4 regions of the Alteromonas sp. 5NS40-0096 genome follow, and region 1 is predicted to be linked to each of the others. Evidence: predicted binding sites of a transcription regulator. Region 1 holds the regulator's gene; each other region holds the start of a gene.
What was found. Region 1 encodes LexA, which represses DNA repair genes until DNA is damaged. Its sites were predicted from a motif close to TACTGTATNNNNATACAGTA; they were not measured.
Positions count from the first base shown of each region.

Region 2: the regulator LexA is predicted to act here: its motif matches at 2,514-2,533, upstream of imuA (translesion DNA synthesis-associated protein ImuA).
Region 3: the regulator LexA is predicted to act here: its motif matches at 2,449-2,468, upstream of recN (DNA repair protein RecN).
Region 4: the regulator LexA is predicted to act here: its motif matches at 1,734-1,753, upstream of uvrD (DNA helicase II).

Region 1 covers NZ_BAAJLQ010000004.1:101,778-105,998, forward strand. The annotation lists gene plsB (glycerol-3-phosphate 1-O-acyltransferase PlsB) at 1-1,180, opposite strand, end outside; gene lexA (transcriptional repressor LexA) at 1,355-1,978, shown strand; gene coxB (cytochrome c oxidase subunit II) at 2,433-3,557, shown strand; gene ctaD (cytochrome c oxidase subunit I) at 3,569-4,221, shown strand, end outside.
Region 2 covers NZ_BAAJLQ010000006.1:6,910-11,130, forward strand. The annotation lists gene AC27G9_RS16785 (error-prone DNA polymerase) at 1-402, opposite strand, end outside; gene AC27G9_RS16790 (Y-family DNA polymerase) at 406-1,797, opposite strand; gene imuA (translesion DNA synthesis-associated protein ImuA) at 1,807-2,496, opposite strand; gene AC27G9_RS16800 (hypothetical protein) at 2,628-3,134, opposite strand; gene AC27G9_RS16805 (DUF885 domain-containing protein) at 3,138-4,221, opposite strand, start outside.
Region 3 covers NZ_BAAJLQ010000011.1:36,972-41,192, forward strand. The annotation lists gene AC27G9_RS20620 (DUF4097 family beta strand repeat-containing protein) at 1-46, opposite strand, end outside; gene AC27G9_RS20625 (outer membrane protein assembly factor BamE) at 271-627, opposite strand; gene recN (DNA repair protein RecN) at 739-2,424, opposite strand; gene AC27G9_RS20635 (SUMF1/EgtB/PvdO family nonheme iron enzyme) at 2,745-4,221, shown strand, end outside.
Region 4 covers NZ_BAAJLQ010000006.1:126,601-130,821, reverse strand. The annotation lists gene AC27G9_RS17370 (HAD-IA family hydrolase) at 32-745, shown strand; gene cysE (serine O-acetyltransferase) at 737-1,546, opposite strand; gene uvrD (DNA helicase II) at 1,763-3,931, shown strand; gene AC27G9_RS17355 (GGDEF domain-containing response regulator) at 3,957-4,221, shown strand, end outside.

The DNA.
Region 1 (4,221 bases):
TTCGGCTTCTACCGCCTTCGGGATAATATTTTACCGAATACCCTTTGTTAAAAAGCAGCTCAAGGTATTCACGGAATACGGCAGTATAGAGTTTGTTTCCAGCGAAACTGCGGCGCAAAAAGAAGGCTCCCGCGCGTCTGAATATCTTGCCAACAGGCCAAAAATTGAGGTTAATACCTGCTGCAATATGTGGAGTCACCATACCTTCGTGATAGATGACGTAGGTCAACAACAGATAGTCCATGTGGCTGCGGTGACAGGGCACATAGATGATCTCATGACCGTTTTGTGCGAGTTCTCGGATTCGTTCTGCATGACCTACGCTAATGCCGTTGTAAATTTTGTTCCAAATCCGAGTGAGAATCCGGTCGCCGAATCGAATCAGGCCCTCTCGGTAGTCTCCTGCGACTTCTTCAATATAACCTTTTGCTTTTTCCCTGGCCTTTTCAGGACTGATTTTTCGAGAAGCGGCTTCATCTTTCAAAGCCTTCTTGACCATTTCCGAACCCAACACAGCATTGTGTAACTCTTGCCGCTCTAATAGTGTTGGACCTGTCATTCCTTGGCGTTTTCTTTGAAAGTGAGTGCTCGCTACACGAACTAGCTTGTGGGCGATTTTCTGATCGCTACCGTGCTGGTTAGCCATTTCGCGAGTGGATACCGCTTTACTAAAGCTGATGAAGTTATCTCGACCTAAAAACAGCACGATAAACAATTTGCGTAGCCAACTTGGCGCAGCATTATCGGCGATTAAGTCACCGAAACCCGGCTTGCCTTTGTCTGGTGCCCTGCCCCAAGAAATGAAAACAGGGACGATCTGCATATCCATTTCTGGATAGTCTCGATGAACGTGAAAAAGTTGAGTAAATGCTGATTCAATGCCCGTGTCTTGCGGTGTGCGGTTGAACAAGGGTTGGGTTTTGCGCAAAAACAGGGTTGAAGGGTGTTCTTGGCCATTGAGAGAGAGAGTTTTAGTCGGGTCAGGCAGACCAAGAGATTGTGCCGTCATTTTAACGGCTAAGTGGTCTGTGACAGAGTCAGACGGTAAAAGGTATAAAATAGGTTTAGATTTATCTATACCCAATTCGGTCTCTACATTCGCCGGAATACTGTGGGCTCGAACTAACCATTTCACTGGATAATGAAACACCGACAGTAGTGCTTTACGCGTCCACGACATCAATCTGTTTTCCTGTTATTTAAAGAATCGCATGTATTTTATCATGATTTAAAAAGTGTAGGCGTTTTCACAAAAACAAATCTGTATATTGCAAGTAAATGTGTCTGTACTTTATTGATCTTTGACATCAACTGTATATACTGCCAGTTAACTGTATAGAAAAACAGGCTGTTTATGCGTCCACTTACCCCCAGACAAGAAGAAGTGCTTAATCTCATCAAAACGACCATGCAAGAGACGGGCATGCCGCCTACTCGTGCTGAAATTGCTCGTCAGTTGGGATTTCGATCTGCGAACGCCGCAGAAGAACACTTAAAAGCGTTGGCGCGAAAAGGTGTAATTGAAATTTTACCGGGCACGTCTCGTGGCATTAAATTAAACATTCCACTTGATGATACAGAAGAGGAACATGGACTGCCGTTAATTGGGCGTGTTGCCGCTGGGGAGCCTATTCTTGCACAAGAGCACGTCGAGTCTCACTATAAAGTCGACCCCCAACTGTTCTCTCCACAGGCTGATTTTCTACTTCGTGTCAGTGGGATGAGTATGAAGGATATTGGCATACTCGATGGAGATTTGCTCGCCGTGCACAAAACCACTGATGTCCACAATGGACAGGTTGTTGTCGCTCGAGTCGATGAGGACGTCACGGTGAAGCGCCTAGAAAAACGCGGCCGAGAGGTGCTGTTACACGCAGAAAATGAAGAATTTTCGCCGATCAAAGTGGACTTGGCATCCGAGCCATTCTCGATTGAAGGCATTGCGGTTGGTGTGATTCGCAATGCGGATTGGATGTAAGGATAAATGTCATCTTTGAGGGTTATCTAATATCATAGTTAACCCTTGCTCCTCTTTATTTATAATCACTTTTCTATATTAAAAACCTCAACATTTACGCTTCTTAACCTATTTATTTATATAAACGGCTACATTCACGGCCTTTAAAATCCTCTTTGCACCATTTTGGGTGATTTAATATCCACTATTTTTTTGCGTCTTCTCGCTAACTAAATATCAAAGTTGTTTAAAAAACAACCTGTTGCTCATGTATTGTGCAAATGGCACTAGACTATTGTTTGAATTTGGGTAATTCTTATACAGATGTTAACAAAACAATAACAAAGATGTTTAATTGCATTTACAGTTCGTGGTGTAAAAAACATCAATCAAGACGATTCAGCAGACTTGTCTAGGGCGGAGGTGTTGAGTGACAAAACTCTCGAAAAGCATTAACAAACTGTGGGTGGCACTGATAGCTTGGTGTGTATCTACATTCGTTGTAGCGGCAGATACCGGGGGAGCGTCTGGTGTGTCAGATCTCAATCTGAGACGCGGGGCGACAGACATTAGTAATCAAGTTTACGATCTTCACATGCTAATGTTCATTATCTGTGTCGTTATTGGCGTGCTTGTCTTTGGCGCCATGTTCATTTCTATGTACTTGCATCGCAAATCTCGCGGCGCGAAACCAGCCAATTTCCATGAAAACGTTAAGGTAGAAATCGCTTGGACGGTGGTGCCATTTTTGATTCTCATCTTTATGGCAGTGCCTGCAGCGCGAACGTTGATTGCAATGGAAGACACGACGGAAGCCGATATCACAGTCGTTGTGACCGGTTCACAGTGGAAATGGCATTACAAATACATGGATAGCGAAGTGGAATATTACTCGCTCATGGCTACCCAACGTGAACAAATTGAAAACAAGTGGGACAAAGGTGAAAACTACCTGCTTGAGGTAGACCGCCCGCTTGTCATTCCTACCGGTAAGAAAGTTCGCTTTTTGATTACATCTGACGACGTCATCCATTCATGGTGGGTGCCTGACTTTGCGGTGAAAAAAGACGCCAACCCTGGATTTATCAATGAAGCTTGGACGAAAGTCAATGAGCCGGGCATCTATCGTGGGCAGTGTGCGGAGCTTTGCGGTAAAGACCACGGTTTCATGCCTGTTGTTGTCATCGCGAAAGCACCAGCGGAATACGACGCATGGATGGCTGAGCAGGAAGATATTCGCCGTCGCGCAAAAGAAGAAGAACAACGCTTGCTCGCGATGAATATGTCGATGGACGAGTTAATGGCAGAAGGAGAACGCGTATACAACGCTACTTGTGCCGCTTGCCACATGCCAAACGGCGAGGGTCTTCAAGGCGTGTTCCCTGCACTTAAAGGTAGTTCGATGGTAATGACTGACATCGAAGGACACATAGACATCGTATTAAACGGCAAGAGCGGTACGGCAATGCAAGCATTTGGAAAAATGTTAAGTCTCAAAGAAGTTGCGGCTGTTGTTACTTATGAGCGAAATGCTTGGGGTAACAACACAGGTGACATTGTTCAACCTAAAGACGTCAACGCCGTCGCAACTGGTAACTAGGAGCGCTTATTATGACTAAAGCGACAGATACTATCGCTCAAGATGCGGTTGCTGATCATCACGACGATCATCACGAACATCACATACCCAAAGGTATTACCCGTTGGTTGTTTACAACTAACCACAAAGATATTGGCACGCTATATCTATGGTTTGCCTTCATTATGTTCCTCACTGGTGGTGCAATGGCTATGGTCATTCGCGCTGAACTATTCCAGCCAGGTTTACAGATTGTTGACCCAAATTTCTTTAACCAGATGACGACGGTTCATGGCCTGATCATGGTTTTTGGAGCCGTCATGCCTGCCTTCACTGGTTTGGCTAACTGGCTTGTACCTCTCATGATCGGGGCGCCAGACATGGCGTTACCAAGAATGAACAACTGGAGCTTCTGGATTCTGCCTTTTGCCTTCTTGATTTTGTTGTCATCGCTTTTCATGGAAGGTGGCGGTCCTGCATTCGGCTGGACATTTTACGCACCGTTGTCGACGACTTACAGTGGCGATAGCACAGCATTGTTTGTGTTCTCTGTTCACATTATGGGTATTTCTTCGATCATGGGCGCGATCAACGTTATCGTTACTATCTTCAACATGCGTGCGCCGGGTATGACATGGATGAAGATGCCGTTATTTGTTTGGACTTGGTTGATAACCGCTTTCTT
Region 2 (4,221 bases), on a different contig from region 1:
GTAATTATTGTCTTTACCGTCTATTGATGGCATCCAAATGAGTAAGCAGTGCTTAATACTTTTAAGATCCCATTCAGCTAATTGATAAGTCCCCTTTGTAGCTCTGCGTCTAGCATTGGTAATAATACGGCAGAGTTCGCTATATGCCGCTTTAGTAGGGCAAAGTAGGACTAACTCGAGTGATTCAGAGAATTGAAAACGGCTGCCAATAATTAGCTTGATAGGCAATCGGTTGCGATTTATTTCTGTATAAGCGCGAACAACACCTGCTACTGAGCATTCATCAGTAATAGCGATACTTTGGTAGCCTAAAAACGATGCTGTTGTCACTAACTCTTCAGGAGAAGACGCCCCATCTAAAAAGGAAAAATGGGAGCGACAAACTAGTTCAGAGTAACTCATGATTTAGCTATACCAACCTTGTAAAAACCAGCGCTTTTGTTTATCTCGGTATATCCATAAATATTGCCCGAGCTCATCTTGAGCAACAAAGTAATCGCGAAAAATCGGGGTATCCCACCATGCGGTTTGCAAGCGTCTTGGGCCATAAATAATGCGTGATTCTTGAGCTAAAGGAAGCGGGTTAAAAGTAAGTAAACACGGGGCGTAGGGAGCATAAACCATAGAGGATGGATTAGCGGGTGTCGACGTGGTTTGCTTTTCCGGTTGATGCTCATTTGCTGGTAATGGTTGTATCACATTGGAAACGCCAAGCTTTGCTTGTAAATGACCAATCAACTGTAGGTGAGCAAACTGGTGCTGGCGTTGGGAAAAAAAGTCTGTTTTTTGTTCCGTAATATCAACTAACACGTCGCAACTTAGTGTGATACGACGAATGGGCTCTGATAATGTAATCGCTTCGCATTTTAACGTGAGTAGAGACAGCCAGTCATTGGCTCGGTTGATATGTTGTATCGAATTTAACGGAATGGTTGTTTCTTCATTGTCTCGACCGAAGAGTTGTAAAACGAGGCTATTTGTCAGCTTGTTACGTAGCACAAGATAGGTTTCCAACTCATTTAAAAGTTGTGTAAACCACGGCATTAATAGTGTTGTTTTGTCTAATTCGAAAGGCAGTTCTACAGGAGAGAAAAACGTTTCTCTAGGATGGTAATACACAACCTTGGGGTAGACTTCACCTTTCAGTGCTGTCAGGTAATGAATTAGTGTATTGGGGAAGCGTTTGCTAATTTCTTGTGTGCTTATCTTTAGAATATCGCCTACCTTTCTAATGCCCACGCGGTGCAGTGACGTTTGTTGTTTGGCAGTAAGCTGGCATAACGCAATAGGGCGATCAGCAAGCCATGCTTTAATCGTTTGCTGATTCATTGATACTTTATTCAACCCAGATAATGCCAAAACTTGGGCTGCTTCTATGCTCCACGCTGTTGCGTAGTGATAATGCAGCTGTTGGGCTTGTAGCTGACGAGCGAGTGTTGCAAGTAATGGCTCAAGGCCATCATAGTAGGTGAGCATGTTGTCGAGCTTTATGGCCATGGCATTGTGGGTGCAGATGACAATGTCTGAAACCACCATATACAATGCATTAGCTACGGCTTCTAGGCGGTGCTTCTCAGCGTTAGCGTCATAGGCAATCAAATGTAAAGATGAACACATTGCGCTCGCAGTGGCTAACCCCATGCCTTGTTTAATGCCTTGCGATGTCGCGACGTCATTGCATTGGACAATGGCATTTAGCGCATTGTCATATATCGCAATAGCTCTTGTATTCTGACTATCAGAAAGTGATAAGCCGTCGAGTTGTAACTGATAGAAATAAAGATACATCCAGTGCATAAGCTATCACTATCGTACGAGGTCGAGTGGCTGAATCGTTAGTTCTCGGCCTTTTTGCATAAGTTGGGTAATGATGTGGTTAGACGGGATATGGCCGAGGTTGATCGGAATATTGTGCCGTGCCCATCCACCTACTTGCTTATGGATATGGATGACAGGCTGGATGTCATTACATTGCATACTGAGGTCGACGTTCATCGGCATGACTTGATGTTGTGGCAGAGCCGCACGATAGAGTATCAACAAGGTTTGGTGTTGTGCTGCTGCTACTTGTAATCGACGGGCTTGCTTATGGGTAATATTGCTAACCCAAGTCATGACCACACTACATGCTTGGCTGCGTAGGCATTGTTCTGCTGCCCACAGTGTGTTTTCTTCTGAACCACTATTTACTTGATATACGAGCTTAGGGTCGAGCTTTTCTTGTATTAACCATGGGCCATTGATATTCGCTGGAGGGCGAATAAAGACGGTGAGCTTTCGTGTTTTTTGCTGCTGCTTTAACACATTGGAAAATAAAGTGATCTCCCCAATACCATTGTAATTTGTCGCTAAACTGATGGCTCCTGCATTTGGTAAACCACCGTTTAAGGCTTTGTCTAATTCGTGGTGGCCCGTTGTGATTTTCTCGTGAGAGGTGGCAATATAATCCCGTCCTTTCCATATGAGAGGATTACGTTCTAGTAACTGCAAAGACATAATCAATCACCATAAAATACTGTATAGATATACAGTATTTTAGATCAGCGAAAAGCTTACGCCAAGATCTGTGTGCAAATAAAAAAGCCCTGCGCGAAGCAAGGCTTAATATCATTTTTATAATCAGCTAGTTAAGATGTTTTAGCGTCTTTGGATTCAGTGGCAATATTGAGTGCCGATTGAGATAATGCATGACACGCTGCCATAAAACCGTCTACTGTATTTCGACACCAAGCTACACGAATTTCACTGGGTTTTTCTTTAATGAGTTCTCGTACGCTTTCCATTGTCACTTCCGTATCTTTTAGTGCTTTGCTCAGCGCTTCTTCAACCGTGTCACCCTTTTCACAGCAATCCATAGTGATTTGGCTAAAGTTGTGCATGATAATGCTCAATACGCTGTATTCTGCCCCTGATATGAGCCCTTTTTTGTGAGCATTATCGACTCTAGAGGCATACACTTTCTGTAATTCTTTCGACATCAATACTAAGTTGTGAAAGGCATAGGTGATTTTTTTCGTATTAGACTTAACGGCGTTTCTGGTGAGTGCGAGTTCTTTTTGCATATTCTGGCTTCGCAAAACCAAAAAGATCAGCGCAAGTACTAAAACACCAATGATAGAAAATGACACCACCATAATTTAGTTATCCGTTTTATGTAATTGAATATAATCGTCAATATTCTGCTCGAGAATAAACAACGGTACTGATCCATGAGCGAGTACCGCTTTGTGAAACTCTCTGATATCGAAATCTGCACCCAGTTCAGATTCAGACCGTTGTCTGAGCGATTTAATTTTAATTTCGCCAATCTTATATGACAAAGCTTGCGCCGGCCAAGAGATGTATCTGTCTATTTCAGTCTTGACGTTATGTGCGGATAACGCTGTATTTTCGAGCATAAAGTTTAATGCTTGCTCCCGAGACCAGCCAAACATATGCATGCCCGTATCGACGACTAGGCGGCAAGCGCGCCACATTTCATAGCTTAAACGACCAAAGTCATCGTAGGGATCTTCATACATACCAGCCTCAATTCCGAGGTACTCAGAATATAAACCCCAACCTTCGCCGAAAGCAGAGATGTAAGTACTCTGACGCACTTTGGGTAGGTCGGTCATTTCACTAGCTAGGGAGATTTGTAGATGATGGCCGGGAACTGCTTCGTGTAACGTTAGTGCAGGCAAAGCATACAAAGGGCGCTTGTCCAACGCATACGTATTGACCCAATAATATCCGGGCTGATCATCTCGCCTCGGACTAATATAACGGCCTGTTGTATACTTGGGGGCGATGCTCGCAGGTACAGGCGCCACGCCATATGGAGTACGAGGTAAGTAGGAAAAGAGTGCTGGTAGCTTGGCGTCCATTTTTTTCGCGATATAGGATGCGGTTTGAATTAGCTCTTCTTCTGATTTGGCATAAAACTGTGGGTCAGTACGCAGAAAATGGATAAAGTCAGCGAAGCTACCTTTGAAAGCCAGCGAATCAATAATACTTTGCATCTCTGTGCGAATACGCTTGACTTCAGCAAGGCCTAACTCGTGAATTTCCTCCGGAGTCATCGAGGTTGTCGTGTAATGCTTTGCACGATCTCTATAATATGCCTCGCCATGTGGCCAATGACGTGCAGCAATGTCATCTCGAGCGCCAGGCATGTATTCATTCACCATGAAATCATAAAAACGTTGATACGCAGGCACTACAATAATTTCGATAACGTCA
Region 3 (4,221 bases), on a different contig from region 1:
ACGCCATTGCAATAAACATAGGTGGAACAATTGTTTTTTTAATCATGTTGATATCCATAAGAGACCTTTTTCATCGTTATTAGTTGTGTCGTTACTAAACCCTGAAAGGTTTAAAACAAAGTTGGAAAAAACTTATCTTTAATAGGCAGAGACTATGCCAAAAGTTTAACTATATGAAAAATATGGATATTTTTATTTTTGTCAGGAAAGGGGAAATAGAGAGTTAGCCCAAATCACTAAAAAATAGTGAATTGGGCTGAATTTGATGAATTACTGATCTAACGGAGTGTTAAAGTCTTCAGACAGTTCAAAATCGCCTTCTATCGAGACAATTTGCTCTTCTTCAAAATTAATGATCATGCGCTTCTCAAAATCTGGACCACGCTTTGCCATACCTCTTTTCATTTTGTACACATAATACCAAGTATCATGGTCGAAAGAGTCTTGGATAACAGGGCGCCCAAGTACGAATATGACTTGTTCTTTTGTCATACCGATTCGCAATTTTTCTACATCGCGCTCGTCAAGAAAGTTTCCTTGCGGCACATCTATTCGGAAAATCCAGTTTGAACAGCCAGCGGCAGTGATTGAAAATACAAAAAGGAAACAGAGTTGGTACAGCTTCATAGCTAATTTACATCCAGTTGATCGGTATTTCTTATGTGAGCCACACGCTCACATTTTTATTATATCGGCAGCGAATGCTACCTTACTCATCTATGACCAATCAACTGCTTATTAGTTCGATTCCGTGCTTTTCAATAATTCTTTAGCGTTAGCAATAGCAGAATGTGTAATTTCATCACCTGCAAGTAACCTTGCCAATTCATTCACACGAGCTTGTTCAGTCAACGCTAACATCTGAGTTTCAGTGCTCTTGCCATCGGTTTGTTTCGTTACAAACAACTGGTTGTGGGCTCTTGCAGCCACTTGCGGCAAATGCGTGACACAAATAACTTGGTTATCTTGGCCGAGTTCCCGCAATAGTTGGCCTACTACCGATGCAGTTGGGCCACTAATACCCGTATCTACTTCGTCAAAGATCATAGTTGGCGTGGCACTTTCTGATTTGGTGATTACCTGAACCGCAAGGCCTATACGCGAGAGTTCACCACCAGATACCACCTTATCGAGTTTATCTGGTGTTTGCCCAGGGTTAGTCGACACTAAAATACTGATGGTATCTTGTCCAAGAGACTGAGGTTGTAACTGTTCATTAAACGCTACCATTACTTTTACTTGCGCATGGGGTAGGTTCATTTTGCGTACTTTGGTTTCAATTTGCTGGCTGAGAACGTTCGCTGCTTTGATTCTCGATTTTGACAGTTTTTCACTGGCTTCGCGGTAATCGTTCAACGCTGAGGCCACATCATCTTCTAACGTCTCTAATTTGCTTTCGTCAGCATTCAATGATGCAAATTCGTCTGCCAATTCTTGATGATGCAAATGCAATGATTCAGGTTGCACACCATGCTTTCTGGCTAAGTCCATGGCTTGTGAATATCGCTGCTCAACATGTTGAAGCCGTAATGGATCAATTTCCAACTGCTCGCAATAGCTCCTGAGTTCATGGGCTGCTTCTTCAATCTGAATAGCGGCTTCACTGAGCATACTGACAATTGGTGCCAGGTTTTCATCATGCTCTTGCAGTTCACTCAACCTATCCGTACTTTGCTTGACTACAGAAGCGGCGTTAAATTCATCATTATCGTACAGATTATAGAAACTGGTTTGTGCTTGCTCTAACAGCGTTTGCCCGTGACTCAACCGCTTGTGTTCGGCTTCCAGTTCCTCGAATTCCCCTTGTGCAATAGCGAATTCATCCAGTTCTGCGACCTGATAAGACAATAACTGATGCCGGTCGGCTCTTTGTTGTGCTTCACCTTTTAGCCTTTGTAGCTCTGAAGTTAACGTTTTCCAATTGCCAAAGGTTGTTTTTACATCGCTCAATAGTTTCGGGTGTTTGGCAACGGTATCTAGCGTACGGCGTTGATAATCCTCTTTCAGTAGCTGCAAGTGAGTATTTTGGCCGTGAATGGCCAATAGGTACTGCCCAAGGTCTTTGAGTTGTTGCAGCGATACAGGCGTGCCATTAATGAACGCTTTTGAACGGCCCTCTTTAGAGACAACTCTTCGAATAAAACACGCAGCTTCATCGTCATCTTGGGTGAGTTCATGCTTAGCCAACCAACTTGCTGCAAGTGGGATATCCACTAATGAAAAGTGTGCAATGATTTCGGCTTTGCTGGCCTCGTTTCTTACGGCATTTGCGTCAGCTCTTTCACCTAAACACAAACTAAGTGCATCGATTGCGATTGATTTACCAGCACCGGTTTCACCCGTCACCGCTGTTAGCCCTTTTTCAAAGCTCACATCAATTTGTTTTACCACCGCAAAGTTTTTAACCGACAGATGCACTAACATAGTAATACTCAATATTTATACAGTACGTGTAAATATATACAGTATTTTGCTGATGTAAAGTACTGTTTGTAGGTTTTTGATACCTCAGGTTGCTTGCCTGCACAATGAAATGTCGTGAGTTCAAATAGATAGCTTTCCCAACTGAGGTATTTTCATCTACTTCACGATTAAGTGATTCTCTGCTTCGGATTGTGCCAAGCAGCAAAAGTAGTTTTTTCTCGCATAAGAAAAACAATAGAAAAATTTTTGAATAAATTGAAGATGCAATCCCGTCGATACTATTACCTTAGGCCCTCGTTTAACAGGGAGTCTCTTTTAATATGCAAGAACCAAAATCTAAGCTTGTTCAAGCCGTTGCTTTACTTTTACTCGGTGCGATAAATTCGACTTGTATTGCTGGAGGTTATATTGAACCTCCGATGAAAAACATACCTGCTGGCAGCTTTTTTATGGGAAATGACGAAACTTTGACAACGCAGCCTGTGAAAAAGGTGGCTTTGTCGGAGTTTCAACTTGGAAAATACTCAGTAACAGTGGCTGAGTTTAAAAAATTTGCTGAAGCTACCGGATTTAGTCGGCCCTCGACATGTAATGATCATATTGATGAAAATGCACTGAGGGGGCCTACCCATATCGGAAAAGGGCATTGGAAACAGCACAAACACTCGTATAGTGACTTCCAGCCAGTTACTTGTATCTCTTGGCAAGATGCGAAAGCATACGCTAAGTGGTTGAGCATACAAACGGGTAAGCATTATCGATTGCCTACGGAGGAAGAGTATGAATACGCCGCAAAAGGAAATTCGACTAGCCGTTTTTATTGGGGGCATGATGCCGACCTCAGCCAAGCTTGTCATTATGGTAACTTTGCCGACGACACAGGAGAACACACGAATAACCAACTCTATGGGTTGACTAATGTTGGCTGGATAGGAAAAGTGAACTGTGATGACGGTGAAGCTTATGTGGCTATGGTGGGTTTGTATCGGCCCAACCCCTTTGGTCTGTTTGATATGGCAGGCAATACCAGCGATTACGTCGATGGGTGCTACTCAAGTAAAGGATATACAGATCAGAGTGTTCCCGCCCAACAATGTGAATTTATTAGTCATCGAGGAGGCACGTGGCATTATCCTTCAACACCACATTATATCCGGGGACGATTTAAGCGTGAGGGGTGGAATGTTGGTGCAAATACCGGCTTTCGTTTAGCACTGGATGCACACCATAGATCACCGTCGCCCAGTAGCGTAGCGTTTGAGCACGAACTGAAGCAAGCACAAGAACGGTATTTAACGGCACGAGCACGACTTTTAAAAGCGCCACAACAGGTAAAGTTGGTTCAAATCAAGCCTGAATTACTGGTTTTGAGTTGGCAACCAAGTAATGACAATCGAGTTACAAGTTACGACGTACTGCGGTCTACTTCCTCTCTTAGCCACCATTACGGAGGCTTTTATAAAAAACACTATCGAATCTACAAAAGTGTAGACAAGTCTCGGTCGTTCATTGAGATAGATGCCCCAAGTGAGACAACCAGTTTTATTGTCCTCGCTAAATCAAAAACCGATGAAAGCCTACCCAGTAAAATTGTGATATCTCAGGCAGTAACCAAAGCGAACCCGATCCCAGGTCGTATTACTGCCGATAGCTTCGAGACACTAGAAAACGTAAAGTTGTTTTATAGCGAAAAACAGCAAGTCCATTACCTAAATAAAACCCAAATTGAACAAAACAATGATCTCGTCAGAGTGGAAATTGCCGCAGAGGTGGCATCTTCGGGGTGGTATCGAGTTA
Region 4 (4,221 bases), on a different contig from region 1:
CAGCGAATAGCTGAACTGAGGAATCAAGGTAATGAAGATATACCGAGCTTTGCGCCCGATCAAAGCCATGACATTCGATTTGGACGATACGTTTTACGACAACCGTCCCTACATACAGCACGCATATGCAACATTGGCGAATTATTTAGCCCAGTACTACCCGAAAACTGCGGCGTTGTCCGCTGGTACTTGGGCCACTATTCGGCAGGGATTCATCGACGCCGATCCTCGCTTAGAGTCTGATGTCAGCGCTTTGCGATTACTGACTCTCGAAAAAGCGCTGGCCAACGATGTGAATGACACTACACAGCGTAAACAGGCTACACAAGCTTGCTATGACGTGTTTTACGCTGCGCGAAGCGAGTTTAAAGTTAGCGACGACGTGCTCAAACTGCTTGCAACTCTGGCAGAACGTCTCCCATTGATCGCAATTACAAATGGCAACGTCGATTGTGATGCCGTGGGCTTAAGACCTTATTTTCAGGATGTTTTTCACGCCAGCGTAACGAGGCCCATGAAACCACATAGGCATATGTTTGATGAAGCTAGCCAGCGACTTGGCATCGCCAGCGAGAATATACTACACGTTGGCGATAACTTAGAGAAAGACGTAATGGGTGCTGTTCGAGCCGGTTACCAAGCGGCTTGGTATGCGGATGACAGGCCAATGAACCTCAACAATGAGACTGTTACTTTGCTACCTCATATCGAGCTAGCGTCATTGCAAGAGCTCGCGTTATTCTAGCGGGCTCTCGTCTTCGAGTACGTTTTGCATCATCGATTCGCACGGGCTTGTACACTTTGGTCTCCCTACGACCTGAGCAGGCACGCCCACCACAGTGACATGTGCAGGAACGTTGTCCAGTACAACACTACCGGCACCTACCTTTGACCCTTCACCGATCTCGATGTTACCCAGTATTTTTGCACCCGAGCCAATCATCACGCCTTGACGAATTTTGGGGTGGCGGTCACCAGATTCATTACCCGTACCGCCTAAAGTCACGTTCTGTAGGATAGACACATTGTCTTCTATTACCGCGGTTTCACCCACCACAATACCAGTCGCATGGTCGAACATCACACCTTTGCCAATTGCTGCTGCAGGATGAATGTCCACACCAAAAGCTTGCGAGTTCCGACTCTGCAAAAAAAGGGCGAGTTCATGACGGCCTTTTTTCCATAGGTAATGCGCCAATCGATGCACCTGCACAGCCTGAAAACCTTTGAAATGAATCAGTACCGTTAAATTTGCCTCTACCGCAGGGTCACGGTTAAGTACTGCTCTGATATCAGCAATGGCAGCCTCAGAAATCGCCGGGTCGACCATATATGCTTCATCAAAGACTTCGCGAATTGCCATCGCAGGCATCACATCATCCGCCATTTTATTGGACAAAATAAAACTGAGAGACGCCTCGAAGTTATGGTGTGTCAGAATGCAGGCGTGAATAAAGCTCGCAAGTAGTGGCTCTTTTTCAATAACCGACTCAGATTCGCGCTTTAAAGTCATCCAAAAATCATTTGATGGACGTTGTACTGGCATCATTCTAACCATCCTAATTAACCAAGATATCGAGCTGAAAGAGTAGACAGGAAAAGCTCAACAATCATTACATTGATGTGTGCAATTCGGATTTCAACTGAAGAGGCAGAATTTTAGCAGTAAAAATAAATAAATTCCTCCAAATACAGAGTAAAACGTCGCATTCAATGGCATACTAGGCGCATAATACTGGCTATAAACACAGGTAAAGTAACGATGGATGTATCTCGACTGCTTGACGACTTAAATGATAAACAACGTGAAGCAGTGGCAGCGCCACTTTCAAATATGCTAGTACTGGCTGGAGCTGGTAGTGGTAAAACTCGCGTATTGGTTCACCGCATTGCGTGGTTGATGGAAGTTGAGAACATAGCCCCTTATTGTATTTTGGCGGTAACCTTTACCAATAAAGCAGCCAAAGAGATGCGTGGTAGAGCGGAACATTTAATGGGCCGCGGGTTAAATACCATGTGGATCGGTACCTTCCACGGTTTGGCCCACAGACTATTGCGAAGCCATCACGCTGAGGCTGGGTTACCAGAGAATTTCCAAATACTCGATTCTGACGACCAGTACCGTCTTGTTAGACGGGTACTGAAAAGCATGAACTTGGACGAGAAACACTGGGCTCCAAAACAAATCCAATGGTACATCAACGGCAATAAAGACGAGGGCCTACGCCCGCAACACATCGAAACCCATGGCGATGCAGTACAAACTAAGATGCGTGAAATTTATGCGGCATATCAAGAGGCATGTGATCGCTCAGGTCTAGTGGATTTTGCTGAATTATTGCTGCGAGCTCACGAACTTTGGCTTAAAAACCCCGAGCTGCTGGCACATTACCAACGCCGTTTTAGAGCGGTCCTCGTCGACGAATTCCAAGATACCAACAACATCCAATACGCGTGGTTGCGCTTGTTGTGTGGTTCGGATAACAACATCATGATTGTCGGTGATGATGACCAATCAATATATGGATGGCGCGGAGCCAATGTTGAAAACATCCAGCACTTTTTGAAAGATTTTAACCAGCCAACCACCATTCGACTGGAACAAAATTACCGTTCTACCGGCACGATTCTAAAAGCGGCTAACGCCGTCATTGATCACAACGATGGCCGTTTGGGCAAAGAACTTTGGACAGATGGCAGTGACGGTGAACCTATTGCGGTTTACGCCGGCTTCAACGAATTGGACGAAGCCCGTTTTATTGTGGGTCAAATTAAAACCTGGTTGGGGCACGGCAACGCACTAAAAGACTGCGCGATTCTGTATCGCAACAATGCTCAGTCTCGTGTTTTAGAAGAGGCATTACTTCACGAAGGTATTGCCTATCGCATATACGGCGGTTTGCGCTTCTTCGAACGTCAAGAAATCAAAGATGCACTTGGCTATTTGAGAATGGTCAACCATCCCCAAGATGATGCTGCCTTCGAACGGGTTGTTAACACGCCAGCTCGCGGACTGGGAGACAAAACGTTGTCGCAAGTTAGAGAGGCCGCAAAGCAGTACAACTGCTCAATGTGGCAAGCCAGCGGCATGCTGATCGCCGAAGGCGGGTTAAAAGGTAGAGCGGCTAATGCCTTGCAAAGCTTTATTAATTTAATCAACGATCTGACTGCAGAAATTGATCAAGAAGCGCTCGAGAACCAAGCTGACAAAGCAATCAAACAATCTGGTTTATATGCGATGTATCAGGCGGAGCGAGGCGAAAAAGCCCAAGCGAGAATCGAGAACCTCGAGGAATTAGTGACGGCATGTAAGCAGTTTGTCGTACCTGAAGACGCAGACGAAATGACGCCTCTCGCGGCATTTTTGGCCCATGCTTCTCTAGAAGCAGGTGAAACCCAAGCAAAGACCGATCAAGATGCTGTGCAAATGATGACGATACACACTGCCAAAGGTTTAGAGTTCCCTATGGTTTTCCTTGCTGGTGTAGAAGAAGGCATGTTCCCCAGCCAAATGACAAACGAAGAACCGGGCAGAATGGAGGAAGAAAGACGCCTTTGTTATGTTGGCATGACACGTGCCATGCAAAAGCTTTTCATCACTTATGCCGAAACTCGTAGACTGTATGGTCAAGATAAATATCACACTGCATCCCGCTTTATACGTGAGATTCCGCCTGAATGCGTCGAAGAGATTAGACTAAAGAATACGGTATCTAGGCCTATGCCAAACCGTTTTAGTCGGGTAACATCACACGAACATTTCACTGGAACAGGCTTCCAGTTGGGACAGCGAGTGCAACATCGCAAGTTTGGTTACGGCATCGTATTGAACTATGAAGGGAGTGGCGACAGCGCTCGAGTCCAAGTTAATTTTGATGACTTTGGTACAAAGTGGCTGGTTCTAGCCTATGCTAAGTTAGAACATGCGTAACTTACGAAATAGTTGAGAAAGACAGATGTTGAAAGTCCTGATCATTGAAGACAGTTCAATGAGCATGAAGCTCATATCTAAACTGGTGAAACAAGCCAAGCTGAAGCCTGTCTCAGCTGCATCGCTTGTCGAAGCTCAGCACATATTCTCAACCAGTGCGCCAGAAGAGTTTTTGTGTGCAGTCGTGGACTATCACTTACCTGACGCACCCAATGGTCAAGCCATCGATTTCGCGATCGATGCCTTTATCCCAACGATAGTGATCACTGGGCATGTCGACGCTAAAACTC